Casimicrobium huifangae: one gene and its partner. The protein of the gene in region 1 interacts with the protein of each later gene in a pairwise test. Links are inferred from orthologs where the notes say so. Each region holds a gene or a part of one and is shown on either strand. Other genes may lie near its edges.

What was found.
Region 2: the proteins of nusG (region 1) and rho interact in binary tests that used the Escherichia coli proteins (3 or more experiments, as listed by UniProt). The link is inferred for Casimicrobium huifangae from one-to-one orthologs.

The regions. Positions count from the first base shown.
Region 1 is NZ_CP041352.1:995,985-1,003,926, forward strand. What follows is about bases 5,089-7,942. They hold nusG (transcription termination/antitermination protein NusG), read left to right. Parts: upstream 5,089-6,157; coding sequence 6,158-6,727; downstream 6,728-7,942. Other genes in these bases: tuf (elongation factor Tu), read left to right, coding at 5,089-5,607; secE (preprotein translocase subunit SecE), read left to right, coding at 5,761-6,117; rplK (50S ribosomal protein L11), read left to right, coding at 6,824-7,258; rplA (50S ribosomal protein L1), read left to right, coding at 7,261-7,942. Outside these bases: cobA (uroporphyrinogen-III C-methyltransferase), read left to right, coding at 1-499; FKL89_RS04560 (sirohydrochlorin chelatase), read left to right, coding at 618-986; FKL89_RS04565 (bifunctional 4-hydroxy-2-oxoglutarate aldolase/2-dehydro-3-deoxy-phosphogluconate aldolase), read right to left, coding at 1,044-1,682; edd (phosphogluconate dehydratase), read right to left, coding at 1,718-3,595; more of tuf, read left to right, coding at 4,417-5,088. UniProt on the Escherichia coli protein: Part of the processive rRNA transcription and antitermination complex (rrnTAC). The complex forms an RNA-chaperone ring around the RNA exit tunnel of RNA polymerase (RNAP).
Region 2 is NZ_CP041352.1:3,634,005-3,639,492, forward strand. The notes cover bases 1-2,944. They hold rho (transcription termination factor Rho), read left to right. Parts: upstream 1-813; coding sequence 814-2,076; downstream 2,077-2,944. Other genes in these bases: FKL89_RS16450 (outer membrane beta-barrel protein), read right to left, coding at 1-113; trxA (thioredoxin TrxA), read left to right, coding at 298-624; FKL89_RS16465 (serine/threonine-protein kinase), read right to left, coding at 2,157-2,944. Outside these bases: more of FKL89_RS16465, read right to left, coding at 2,945-4,853; FKL89_RS16470 (ECF-type sigma factor), read right to left, coding at 4,846-5,488. UniProt on the Escherichia coli protein: Facilitates transcription termination by a mechanism that involves Rho binding to the nascent RNA, activation of Rho's RNA-dependent ATPase activity, and release of the mRNA from the DNA template.

The DNA of each region.
Region 1 (7,942 bases):
CGGGCGGGCGAGCGAGGAAATTGCGGTGCTGGAAGCGGCGGGTATTGAGTTCGAGATCGTCCCTGGCGTCACTGCCGGCCTCGCCGCCGCGGCAACGGTGAAAAGCTCGCTGACGCACCGTGACCATGCACACGGCGTCGCCTTCATCACGGCCCACGGTGCCGAGGGCGCGGAAATCCCCTGGCAGGCACTGGCGCAGAGCGCGCTGACGCTGGTCGTCTACATGGGCGTCGCGCGCGTGGCGTCGCTGCAGGCGAGTTTGCTGGAGGGCGGACTGGCGGCAGATACGCCGGTGCTTGCCGTGGAGAACGCCTCGCGGGCCAACTCCCGCACCGTCTGCTCGATGGTGGGTGCAATGGTCGAAGACTTCGCAACGCAGTCGCTGCGAAGCCCGGCAGTGCTGGTCGTCGGCGAGTCGATGCGCGCGCGGGCGGAACAACTGGCCCAATCCGCAGCTGCTACCGGATTTGATGTGGAAGGGATGCGGCGCGTTCTTTGACCGCGCCCTGCGACCTGCGACGATTCGCGGCCTCACGCGACGAACGCGGGAACCAGATCGTGTGATCTGCGCTAATCTGTGCTTGCAGCCAATCGGGCTGCCATCTCAGGGGGAGCGCGTGTCCAACTCAGCCATTCTCTTTTTCGCCCACGGCTCGCGCGACACCAACTGGCGTCGTCCGTTCGACGCTATCCTGGCTGACTTTCGTGGCATGCATGCCACCAAGCTGGCCGAGCTGGCATTTCTCGAGTTCATGCAGCCAGACTTTGCCGCCAGCGTGAATTCACTGGTCGAGCAGGGCGCCGCGCAGATCCGGGTGATCCCGCTGTTTCTCGCTGAAGGAGCGCATACGCGGCGCGATCTTGCGGCGTTGATCGAGACGGCGCAGACGACGCATCCGGCCGTACTGTTCACGGTATCTCCGGCGATTGGCGAGGTGGATTCGATCCGCTCGGCGATTTCTAGCTGGGTCGCGACACAGCTGTAGGAGCGGCTTTGCCGCGGTCTTCTGAAACACTGAAGTCGTGTCGCGGCGGAGCCGCTCCTACAACGGCCGGTGTGCGCGCACGACGGCCATCAGCTTCTTCGCCCGCTCAGTGATTTCGTGCCACTTCCGCTCCGCAATCATAGAGCGCGGCGCCACGGCCGAGCTGCCGAAAGCCGCAAGATTCGGACAGGCGAGATAGGCCGGAATGTCTTCGTCGCGAATACCGCCGGTCGGGCAGAAATTGGCCTGCGGGATCGGCCCGTGAATCGCCTTCAACCAAGCTGCGCCGCCGTATAACGAGGCGGGGAAAAACTTGAGTGTGTGCCAGCCGTCGTCGAGCGCGGTGAGCACTTCCGATGGCGTCACCGTGCCGGGCAACAGGGGTAGATGCGCGTCATGGCAGGCGCGGCCAATCGCGTGCGTGTAGCCAGGCGACACCGCGAACTGCGCACCTGCATCGACGCAGGCGTGCACCTGATCAGCGTGCGTCACCGTGCCAACGCCCACCATCATGGGCAGACCCGAGTTCACGATTTCGGCAATTGACGGCAGGCCGGCTGGGGTGCGCAGTGTCACTTCGATGCAGCCGACACCGCCCGCCAGCAGCGCCTCGGCGAGCGGCACCGCGTCATCGGCGTGGTCGATTTCGATGACGGGCACGTAGCCCAGGCGACGGAGGGTGTGATTCAAGTCCATTAGTGCTTCCAGAAGCGGTCAACGAGGTAGTGGGGTCAGCGAAACAGCACCGATGCCCCCTGGTTGGCATCGCTCACATTGTCGCGAAACACGCCGAACAATTCGCGCCCCCAGCCCGCTGCTGGGGGAGGCGCCCCTGCGGGAGTTCTAGCGGCGAGAGCGTCACTGCCGACATGCACCGCGAGCGAGCCGTTTTCGCAATCGACCGTCACGACGTCGCCGTCTTGCACGCGCGCAAGCGCGCCACCAGCGGCCGCTTCGGGCGTGACGTGAATCGCCGCAGGCACCCGACCCGAGGCGCCGGACATGCGGCCGTCGGTCACCAGTGCCACCTTGATGCCGCGATCGAGCAACACCGACAGTGCGGGCGTGAGTTGATGTAATTCCGGCATGCCACTGGCGCGCGGCCCCTGAAAGCGAACGACGACCACTGCGTCGCGTTCGAAGCGGTTTGCCTTGAACGCAGCGATCACGTCGGCTTGGGTATCGAACACATGCGCCGGTGCGGTGATCACGCGATGTTCCAGCGCAACGGCGGACACCTTGACCACCGCTTCACCGAGATTGCCGGCGAGCACACGCAGGCCGCCTTCCCGGCTGAACGGCTCGCCTGCCGGGCGTAGTACGGTGAGATCGCCCGATACCGCGCTTGCCGGCTCGTAGGCGAGCGAACCGGATTCCTCGTCCTTCATCCCGGAGAGCGCGCGTGTGTAATGTCCCATGCCGCGCCCCATCACCGTCTCGACATCGTCGTGCATCAGCCCGACAGCGAGCAGCTCACGGAACAGGAAGGCTGTGCCACCGGCGCGATCAAAGTCGTTCACGTCTGCTTCGCCATTGGGGTAAAGCCGCGTCAATAGCGGCGTCACACGCGACAGCGCGTCAATGTCCTGCCATGTCAGCTCAAAGCCGGCCGCGCGCGCGATGGCGACCCAGTGCATCGTGTGATTGGTCGAGCCTCCCGTCGCCAGTAGCGCGACGATGGCATTGACCAGCACCTTTTCGTCGATCCATTGGCCGAGCCCAGCCGTGTCGTGGCCCGCTTGCGCCCGCCTGGCCAGCGCCACCATGCGTGCCGCTGCAGCGCGGGTGAGCAGCGCACGGCGTCGATCGTTTGGCTGCACGAAGGCGGCGCCGGGAATCATCAGACCCATCGCTTCAAGCAATAACTGATTGCTGTTGGCGGTGCCGTAGAAGGTGCAGGTGCCTTCGCCGTGATACGCCGCCATCTCGGCTTCGAGCAGCGCGGTCGGCGCCACTTTGCCTTGCGCGTGCAGCTTGCGGACGTTGGCTTTTTCCTTGTTTGACAAACCGCTCGGCATCGGCCCCGCGGGCACGAAGATCGCGGGCAGGTGACCGAACGAGAGCGCGCCCAGCAGCAAGCCCGGCACAATCTTGTCGCACACGCCTAGCAGCATGGCACCGTCGTAGAGATCATGAGTCAGCGCCACGGCGGTGGACATCGCGATCACATCGCGCGAAAAGAGCGAAAGCTCCATGCCCGGCTGGCCCTGCGTGACACCGTCGCACATCGCGGGCACGCCGCCCGCGAACTGCGCCACGGCGGCGTGTCGGCGCACTTCGTCCTTGATCATCGCCGGGTAGTCGGCCAGCGGCTGATGCGCCGAGAGCACGTCGTTGTAGGCTGAGACAACGCCGATCATCGGCACCGGTTCGCTCACCACGCGCAATTTGTCGCCACTGGGCAGGGCCGCGTAACCGTGCGCCAAGTTAGCTGCACTCAGGCGCTTGCGCGAAAGGCGTTCGGCGCGATGCTGGCGCTGGGACGCAAGTGTTGCCAGATATGCAGCCCGGCGCGCCTGACTGCGCGTGGCGATTGCGACGGTGACGCGGGCGACTGCGGCGTTGACTGGAGGTGCCGACGGAGGGGATGATGCTGGCGAAGTAGGCATTTTGTAGTTTTATAACAAGAAAAAACTACAATCAACAACGAGGTTTGTCAGCAAGGCAGCTAAAATCGTTAACGACGGAGGCGTGGCCGAGCGGTTTAAGGCACCGGTCTTGAAAACCGGCGATAGCGCAAGTTATCCGTGAGTTCGAATCTCACCACCTCCGCCAACTTCCCGCCAACACCTTTCTGCTGAAAGCCACGTTGGATAACGGCATGGCGTGGAAATCAGTACCAAGTCGACTTCAGTGATTTCGGCTTGTCAGGCCTCATGCGGCTGAGCATGCAGATCGAAGCTGTATCGCGTGCGCACACCGCCGATCTGCCGTTACAACCGGTTTGACGGGACGTCCGACATGCTGCATAATTTATGGCTCCTCCGCGTGGAGAGGTGGCCGAGTGGTTAATGGCAGCAGACTGTAAATCTGCCCTCTATGAGTACGCTGGTTCGAATCCAGCCCTCTCCACCAATTTGAATGCCCGCTATCCGGGTGTGCGAATTGACAAGCGCGGACCGCGTCTTTTCCGCCAGTGCGCCTGTGCGGGTTTTCGCAAGTTGGTGATGTCGAACTGAATCTGAATCCCCGCGGGTGTAGCTCAATGGTAGAGCAGAAGCCTTCCAAGCTTATGACGAGGGTTCGATTCCCTTCACCCGCTCCAGCGCAGCACCGTTGATGGTCAGATGTTTGTGATCTTTGCGAAGACCCCAAACATCCGCCCATGTAGCTCAGTGGTAGAGCACTCCCTTGGTAAGGGAGAGGTCGTGCGTTCAATCCGCGTCATGGGCACCAGTTCTTTGAAAAACACCTCACGAGGGTAGCGATCATGGCAAAAGGCAAGTTTGAGCGTACGAAGCCGCACGTGAACGTAGGCACGATTGGGCACGTGGATCACGGCAAGACGACGTTGACGGCAGCGATCACCACGGTGTTGTCGCGCAAGTTTGGCGGCGAGGCGAAGGCCTACGACCAGATTGACGCGGCGCCGGAAGAAAAGGCACGCGGCATCACCATCAACACCGCGCACGTCGAATACGAAACGGCCAACCGCCACTACGCCCACGTGGACTGCCCGGGGCACGCCGACTACGTCAAGAACATGATCACCGGTGCCGCCCAGATGGACGGCGCCATCCTCGTGGTCTCTGCAGCTGACGGCCCGATGCCGCAAACGCGCGAACACATCCTGCTGTCGCGTCAGGTCGGTGTACCGTACATCATCGTCTTCCTGAACAAGTGTGACATGGTGGACGACGCCGAGCTGCTCGAACTGGTCGAAATGGAAGTTCGTGAGCTCCTGAGCAAATACGACTTCCCGGGCGACGACATCCCAATCGTCAAGGGCAGCGCCAAGCTTGCTCTCGAAGGCGACAAGTCCGATCTGGGCGAGCCCTGCATCGACCGTCTGGCCGAAGCGCTCGACACCTACATCCCGACGCCGGAGCGCGCAGTTGACGGCGCCTTCCTGATGCCGGTGGAAGACGTGTTCTCGATCTCCGGTCGTGGCACCGTGGTGACCGGTCGAGTTGAGCGCGGCATCGTCAAGGTCGGCGAAGAAATCGAAATCGTCGGCATCAAGCCCACCTTGAAGACCACCTGCACGGGCGTGGAAATGTTCCGCAAGCTGCTGGATCAGGGTCAAGCCGGTGACAACGTCGGCATCCTGCTGCGCGGCACCAAGCGTGAAGAAGTCGAGCGTGGTCAAGTGCTGGCCAAGCCGGGTTCGATCACCCCGCACACCGACTTCGAATGCGAAGTCTACGTTCTCTCCAAGGACGAAGGTGGTCGTCACACCCCGTTCTTCAACAACTACCGTCCGCAGTTCTACTTCCGCACGACGGACGTGACTGGCTCGGTGACGTTGCCGGCGGGCACCGAAATGGTGATGCCAGGCGACAACGTGAAGATGACGGTGGCGCTGATTGCGCCGATCGCGATGGAAGAGAAGCTGCGCTTTGCCATCCGTGAAGGCGGTCGCACCGTCGGCGCCGGCGTCGTATCCAAAATTATTAAGTAACACCAACGCGGCACCCGATGCCGCGTCACTGTTTTTAGGGGCGTAGCTTAGTGGTAAAGCTACGGTTTCCAAAACCGTCGATGGGGGTTCGATTCCCTCCGCCCCTGCCACTTACAAAACAGTGGCATTCCCTGAACAGGCTGGTCATCAGGCATGAGCGAAACGACTAAAAATTGGGCCATCTTTCTTGCGGCAGGCGTATGCGTTGCGGCGGGTGTCTATGGCTTCTATCACTTCGCCGAATCGGCGATGGCGTTGCGCATGCTGATGGTGCTCGCCGGTCTGCTCGCGGGTGCCGGGGTTGCCTATGCGTCCGCGCCGGGCAAGGACTTCCTCCAGTTTGCGCGTGAGTCGGTTGACGAAGGCAAGAAGGTCGCCTGGCCGACGCGCAAGGAGACCGTGCAGATGACGCTGATCGTGTTCGCATTTGCGGTGATCATGGCCATCTTCCTGTTTGCGGTAGATACCTCGATTGGCTACATCATCCAGTGGCTGACCAAGCGCGGCTAAAGCTGCCCGGTCCACCGCAACGACAAATAACGGAATCATCATGGAAAACGCAACGATTGCAGACGCCGCTGTCGCCAAGCCGAAGCGCTGGTATGTCGTGCATGCCTTTTCCGGGTTCGAGAAGAGCGTGCAGAAAGCGCTGGTCGAGCGCATCGCCCGCTCGGATGTTGCTGACCAATTCGGCCAGGTGCTGGTGCCGGTCGAAGAAGTAGTCGAAATCCGCAACGGCCAGAAGTCAACCTCCGAGCGCAAGTTCTTCCCGGGCTATGTGCTCGTCGAAATGGACATGACAGACGAGACCTGGCACTTGGTCAAGAGCACGCCCAAGGTGACCGGGTTTATCGGCGGCACCGCGACACGTCCGGCGCCGATTTCGCAAAAAGAAGTCGACAACATCCTCAATCAGGTGCAGACCGGCGGCGAAAAGCCGAAACCCAAGGTGTTGTTCGAGGTTGGCGAGGCGGTGCGAGTCAAAGACGGTCCGTTCACCGACTTCATGGGCAACGTCGAAGACGTGAACTACGAGAAATCGAAGCTACACGTGTCGGTCATGATTTTTGGCCGCTCTACGCCAGTTGAGCTCGACTTCGGACAGGTCGAAAAAGCATAGTTTTGAAGTGACTGGCGAAGCGTTTGCCGGTCGTTTTTAACGGGGAGAGCGTCGTAATCAATCGGCGTTCGCAATCACCCAAAACCAGGAGCCATCATGGCAAAGAAAATCGTCGGCTTTATCAAGCTGCAAGTTCCGGCGGGAAAGGCGAATCCGTCGCCCCCGATCGGCCCGGCGCTCGGTCAGCGCGGTCTCAACATCATGGAGTTCTGCAAGGCGTTCAACGCGCAGACCCAGGGCATGGAGCCCGGCATGCCGATCCCGGTGACCATCACCGCGTTCGCCGACAAGAGCTTCACCTTCATCATGGGTACGCCGCCTGCGACCTATCTGATCAAGAAGGAATCGAAGGTGCAAAAGGGTTCGGCCCGCCCGCATACCGACAAGGTCGGCAAGCTGACGCGCGCCCAGGCTGAGGCGATTGCCAAGGTCAAGATGCCGAACCTCACGGCGGCCGACATGGACGCCGCCGTCCGCACCATCGCGGGCAGCGCCCGCTCGATGGGTATCACCGTCGAAGGAGTGAAGTAATCATGGCAAAGCTCTCGAAACGCGCCAAGGCCCTCGAAGGCAAGGTCGACCGCAACAAGTTTTACGCTGTCGCTGACGCGCTCACGCTCGCCAAGTCGACGGCGACTGCCAAGTTCGATGAATCCATCGACGTCGCTGTCAACCTCGGCATCGATGCCAAGAAGTCCGACCAGACCGTCCGCGGTTCCGTCGTGATGCCCGCCGGTACCGGCAAGACCGTTCGCGTCGCAGTGTTTGCCCAAGGTGCCAAAGCTGACGAGGCCAAGGCAGCAGGTGCGGACGTCGTCGGCTTCGACGACCTGGCGGAGCGCGTCAAAGGCGGATTCATGGAGTTCGACGTCGTCATCGCGTCCCCGGACGCCATGCGTGTGGTCGGTACGCTCGGTCAGGTGCTCGGTCCGCGAGGCCTGATGCCGAACCCGAAGGTCGGGACGGTCAGCGCCGATGTCGCTGGCGCCGTCAAGAACGCCAAGGCCGGTCAGGTGCAGTACCGCACCGACAAGGCCGGTATCGTGCACGCCACGATCGGTCGCGCCTCGTTCGAAGTACCTGCGCTTGAAACAAACCTGCGTGCGCTCATGGAGGCACTGCAGAAAGCAAAGCCGGCATCATCAAAAGGCGTGTATCTGAAGAAAGTTAGCGTATCCAGCACGATGGGTTCAGGTGTCCGCGTGGACACCGGCG
Region 2 (5,488 bases), 2.6 Mb from region 1 along the record:
ACACCGAACCCGGCGTAGAACGGGCTCTTTTGTTGCGCAAAAGCAGTCGCGGTCAGCAACAAACCGGCGGCAACGACGGAGGTTCGAAGGAGGGAGGGGTTACGAAGCTTCATGGAGACCAATCACTTTTTTCTAGTTGAAACCATCACTAGACCTGTCGTTCGCGAGCGAGTTCCCGCCTCGCCGTCATCCATCGTCAAGCGCACGGCAGTCGGCCAGACTTGCAATTTCCCGTCGCAACATCAACTAACATTCATCTTTGGCATCAACCGACGGACGCGACAGGAAAATTCACCCATGAGCGAAAACATCACCCACGTTACCGACGCCACCTTCAGCGACGACGTACTCAAGTCCGATACGCCCGTGCTGGTTGATTTCTGGGCGGAGTGGTGCGGCCCGTGCAAGATGATTGCGCCGGTGCTGGAAGAAGTCGCCGTGTCGCACGCCGGCAAGATCAAAATCGCCAAGGTCGATGTCGATGACAACCGGGAAGTGGCCGCCAAGTACGGAATCCGTGGCATTCCGACGCTGCTGCTGTTCAAAAACGGTGAACTGGCCGCGCAAAAGGTTGGCGCGCTGTCGAAGGCCCAACTGACCGCTTTTGTTGACAGCAACGTCTAAGCCCGTCACAATTCGGTTTCAGTAATGCCCCGCTGTCCTGGCGGGGCTAAATTCCCCAGCAAAAACAAAGTCTTCAGCGCGCAAGCGCCAGTCTGTTCACACATTCCCCTTTCGCGAGCCCGCTCCGCATGTTCATCGCGTTGAGCCGCTCATTCCGCCGCCCGAGGGTGGCCACTCACTCCCTACAGCATGAATCTCGCTGAACTCAAAGCCAAATCCGCCGCCGAACTCCTCGAAATCGCGACCGCTCACGAGCTGGAAAACGCGAACCGCTTCCGCAAACATGACCTGATCTTCGCCCTGCTCAAGCAGCAGGCCAAGAAGGGCGAAAGCATCCGCGGCTCCGGCGTGCTCGAAGTCCTGCCCGACGGCTTCGGCTTCCTGCGTTCGCCCGAGGCGAGCTACCTGGCCGGCACCGACGACATCTATATTTCACCGTCGCAGATCCGCCGTTTCAACCTGCACACCGGCGACTCGATTGAGGGCGAAATCCGCACCCCGAAAGAAGGCGAGCGCTATTTCGCGCTCACCAAGCTCGACAGCGTCAACGGCCTGCCCCCCGAGGCCGGCAAGAACAAGGTGCTGTTCGAAAACCTGACGCCGCTGTTCCCCGACGAGCCGCTCAAGCTCGAGCGCGAGATCAAGGCCGAAGAAAACATCACCGGCCGCGTGATCGACATCGTGGCGCCGATCGGCAAGGGCCAGCGCGGCCTGCTGGTCGCCCCGCCGAAGTCCGGCAAGACCGTCATGCTGCAGCACGTGGCGCACGCCATCGCCAGCAACCATCCCGACGTCGTGCTGATCGTGCTGCTCATCGACGAGCGCCCCGAAGAAGTGACCGACATGCAGCGCACCGTGCGCGGCGAGGTCGTCGCATCCACCTTCGACGAGCCCGCGACGCGCCACGTGCAGGTCGCCGAGATGGTCATCGAAAAGGCCAAGCGCCTGGTCGAACACAAGAAAGACGTGGTGATCCTGCTCGACTCGATCACCCGCCTGGCCCGCGCCTACAACACCGTGATGCCGTCGAGCGGCAAGGTGCTGACCGGCGGCGTTGAGGCCAACGCGCTGCAGCGCCCCAAGCGCTTCTTCGGCGCGGCGCGCAACATTGAGGAAGGCGGCAGCCTGACCATCATCGCCACGGCGCTGATCGATACCGGCAGCCGCATGGACGATGTGATCTACGAAGAATTCAAGGGCACCGGCAACATGGAAATCCACATGGATCGCCGCATGGCCGAAAAGCGTGTCTACCCGGCGATCAACATCGGCCGCTCGGGCACCCGCCGCGAAGAGCTGCTGCTCGAGCCGAGCGTGCTGCAAAAGACCTGGATCCTGCGCAAGCTGTTCTCCGAAATGGACGAGATCGAGGCGATGGAAAAGCTGCAGAAGCACATGCGCGAGACCAAGAACAACAAGGAGTTCTTCGAGGCGATGACGCGGGCGCGCTAGTGCGTCCCTCGGCCGGCACGATTCCGGCCCGTCTCGCTTGTTCGTGATCGCCGGCGCCGCCGCTTTTGGCGGCGATCATCCTATCGTTTGTCATTGCCGCTTTTTCGCGGCAGTGACGCCAATGCGGCCTCCGCGCGCTGGACGCCTGTTTTCAACAGTTGCAGCATTTCGCCATTGTCGCGCTGGATCATGTCTTCGATCTGTGGCAGCAGGCGATTGGCCTCACGAAACCCCTCTACGGCCTCGGCGATCATCTGGGCGCACTCGCCGCCCGTGGGAGCAGCCGGGCTCGCGCACAAGCGCAGCTTGACCTCCGCACTCAAGGCCGCCATTCCCACCCTCACGGCAACCCCCTGACGCTCCGCAGCCAGGCTGGCGGGCAAGGTGGCCGCTTCGGCCAGAGTCGCCTGCACCAGCGCGTGCAGTGCCACCGGATCGGACCTTGCTGACAACTCCATTTCGATCTCGGCCATCGCGGCGGCAACGGAGTTCAGCTTTGCTTGCGCCAGATTTGGCTCGAGTCTGGCCAACGCCTGCGCGTGCTCGCGGGCACGCCGAAAACCGTTTCGTGCGCCGTTGAGATCACCTGCCTCGCGGGCCAGTTCGGCCGCCATTGAGGTGGCGAACGCGAGGTTGGCCAGAGTGCCGACTTGCCCCGGGCGGGCGAAATTCAGCGCTTCGAACGCGCGAACTGCCTCATCGCCCAGTTGTCGCGCCGTCGCTTTCGCAATCTCGGGCGGTGCGTGCTCCGAGGCAACGGTCGCGACGTAAAGCGTGGTGATCGCACGCTTGCCTTCCACCTCGGCATGCAGATCGGCGGCAAGGCGGCGTTGTGCCAGCTCCCGATGAATGGCCAGCGCCTCTTGCGCCAGCGACCAGCGTTCGGCTGACGGTACGTCAACCGCTCCCAGTCTCGCCGCTTCGATCAGTGCATCGGCGCGGGCCAATTGCATCGATTCATTGGCCGCGAAAGTCACCGCGGTACGCGCCAAACTGATCGCCGCTGCACGCTGTACGCCCGCTTCCCTGGCATCACTGGCGTTCACCAGCGCAGCGGCAAGCTCGGTGCGGGCCGCCAGCTCCAGCCGGATGCGCTGCATCGCATCAGCACCGTTCGCTGCAGCCTGTCCAATCAAAGCAAGTGCACGCTGCAACAAGGCCGCTTGCGATTTCGCATCGGCCAGGTCCCGAGACTGCACTTTCGCCAGATTGATAAAGCCCTTGGCCGCCTCAAGTGCCAGCGCCGGGTCTGACGCTGAGTCCTTCGCCAGCGCCGACAAATACTCGGCGCCGGTATCTACCATTTCCTTCTGCACGGCCCTGGTACCGGGAATCTCCTGCAACTGGTCGAAGAATTTGAAGATGAATCCGTTGACCAGAGTGCGCACATCGGCAAAGTGGCGTTCTGCGCGCGCCTGCGCCAGCCGTGCCTCACGGGCCTGCCACGCGGTCGCAGCAATGCCGCCGAGCAATCCCACGACCGCGAGCGCGGCAAAGCTTACGGCCCAGCGGTTACGTGAGACGAACCTGCTGGTGCGGTAGCCGAAGGTATCGGCTCGGGCGCGCACCGGCAGCCTCGCGCGATAGCGGCGTACATCGTCAGCGAGTTGTTCGGCGGACGCATAGCGCCGTTCCGGCTCCTTGCGCAGCGCCATCAGCACGATGTTGTCGAGATCGCCGCGAACGCCGTTGCGCAGGCGGCGCAGCGCTGCTGATGGCAAGGCCGGGGTAGCAGCACCGCTGACCAGTGTGGGCGTCAGCGCGCTGCTCGGCACATCGGGACTGCGCTCGCAGATTTCGCGCGCCAGATCCAGCGGCTGCGTTGACCTGGCCCGGTACGGCGAGGTGCCGGTCAGCAACTCATACAGCACAACGCCGAGCGCGTAGATGTCGGTGGCAGTAGTGACGGCTTCGCCGCGGACCTGTTCCGGGCTGGCGTACGCGGGTGTCATCACCTGCTGGGTGACGAGTGCAGCGCCGGTGTCGGCCTCAACCAGCTTCGCGATGCCGAAATCGAGCAGCTTGACCACGCCGTCCTTCGTCACCAGGATATTGCCGGGCTTCAGGTCGCGGTGCACCACGAGCCGCTGGTGGGCAAACTGCACTGCGGCGCACACCGCCTCGAACAGCGCCAGCCGTTGCCCGAGCGGCAATGCACGCGCTTGCGCATATTGCGTGATCGGCTCGCCGTCGACGTACTCCATCACAAAATATGGCAACCCCTCTGCGGTGCTACCACCGTCAAGCAGGCGCGCGATGTTGGGGTGATCGAGACTGGCGAGGATCTGCCGCTCGGCCACGAAACGTTCGACTACGTCGGGCCGCTCGCGACCGTCACGGATCAACTTGATCGCCACATCCTGCTGGTAAGCATCGTCGGCGCGCACCGCCTTGAACACCGCGCCCATGCCACCACGGGCGATCTCGGCCACGATTTCCCAGGCACCAAGTCGGCGGCCAATCCAGGCTACCTCCGGCTTGTCCGCACCGTCCGGTCCAAGTCCTTGCGCCAGCGCATCTCGCACCTGTTGCGCCACCTGCGTGCGCTCCAGCGTGTGAGCGTCGCTGTCGGCGAGACGCAGGAATTGCCCGACTTCGGCGTTGAGTGCAGAGTCGTCACCGCAGGCAGCCTCAACAAACGCGCGGCGCCGGGCCGGATCGGTAATCTCCAGCGCGTCGGCAACGATGTCGCTGACCCGTTGCCAGCGCTCGCGCTCGGCCTCTGAAACCACGTCCACGCTGCTCGTGGACGGCGCCGATGGCGGCTGCTCACTCATCGCGAGCGGCCGCGATTTCGCGTTGCAGGAACAAACGGGCAACCGCCCAGTCTCGCTTCACAGTGGCGATGGAAAGGCCCAGCACCTCCGCCGTCGCCTCAATCGACAGGTCGCCGAAAAAACGCAGATGTACGACGTCGGCCTGCCGGGGGCTGAGCGCCTGCAAACGCTGCAGGGCCTGATCAAGTGCGATGAAATCCATCTCCTGCGCTACGGCCGCGTCAGTCGCGTCCGCGTCGCGCGCAACGAGCTGGCGGGTGGCGTGATCGGCGTAGCCGGTGAGCGTGCGGTCGAGGCGGGTGATGTGCACGTCACCACCACGCTTGACAGCACGTTTCGCCCGGGCGTGATCCACCAGCACGTGACGCATGATGCGCGCAGCAAGGCGGAAAAAATGGCTGCGATCCCGAGGCGACAGGCCGGTTGCCTCGCACATGCGCGCGTAGGCTTCGTTGACCAGTGCGGTGCTCTGCAGCGTGTGGTCGGCCCGTTCGTGGCGCAGTTGTGCGCGCGCGACGCGCTTCAACGCCGCGTAGATCTGCGGCGTCAGCTCGTCCACCACCGCCTGCGCCTCGGTTTCGTCGCCACCGGCGAAGCGCGCCAGCGGGCCTGCAAGCGCTGTTGGTGCATCGTGG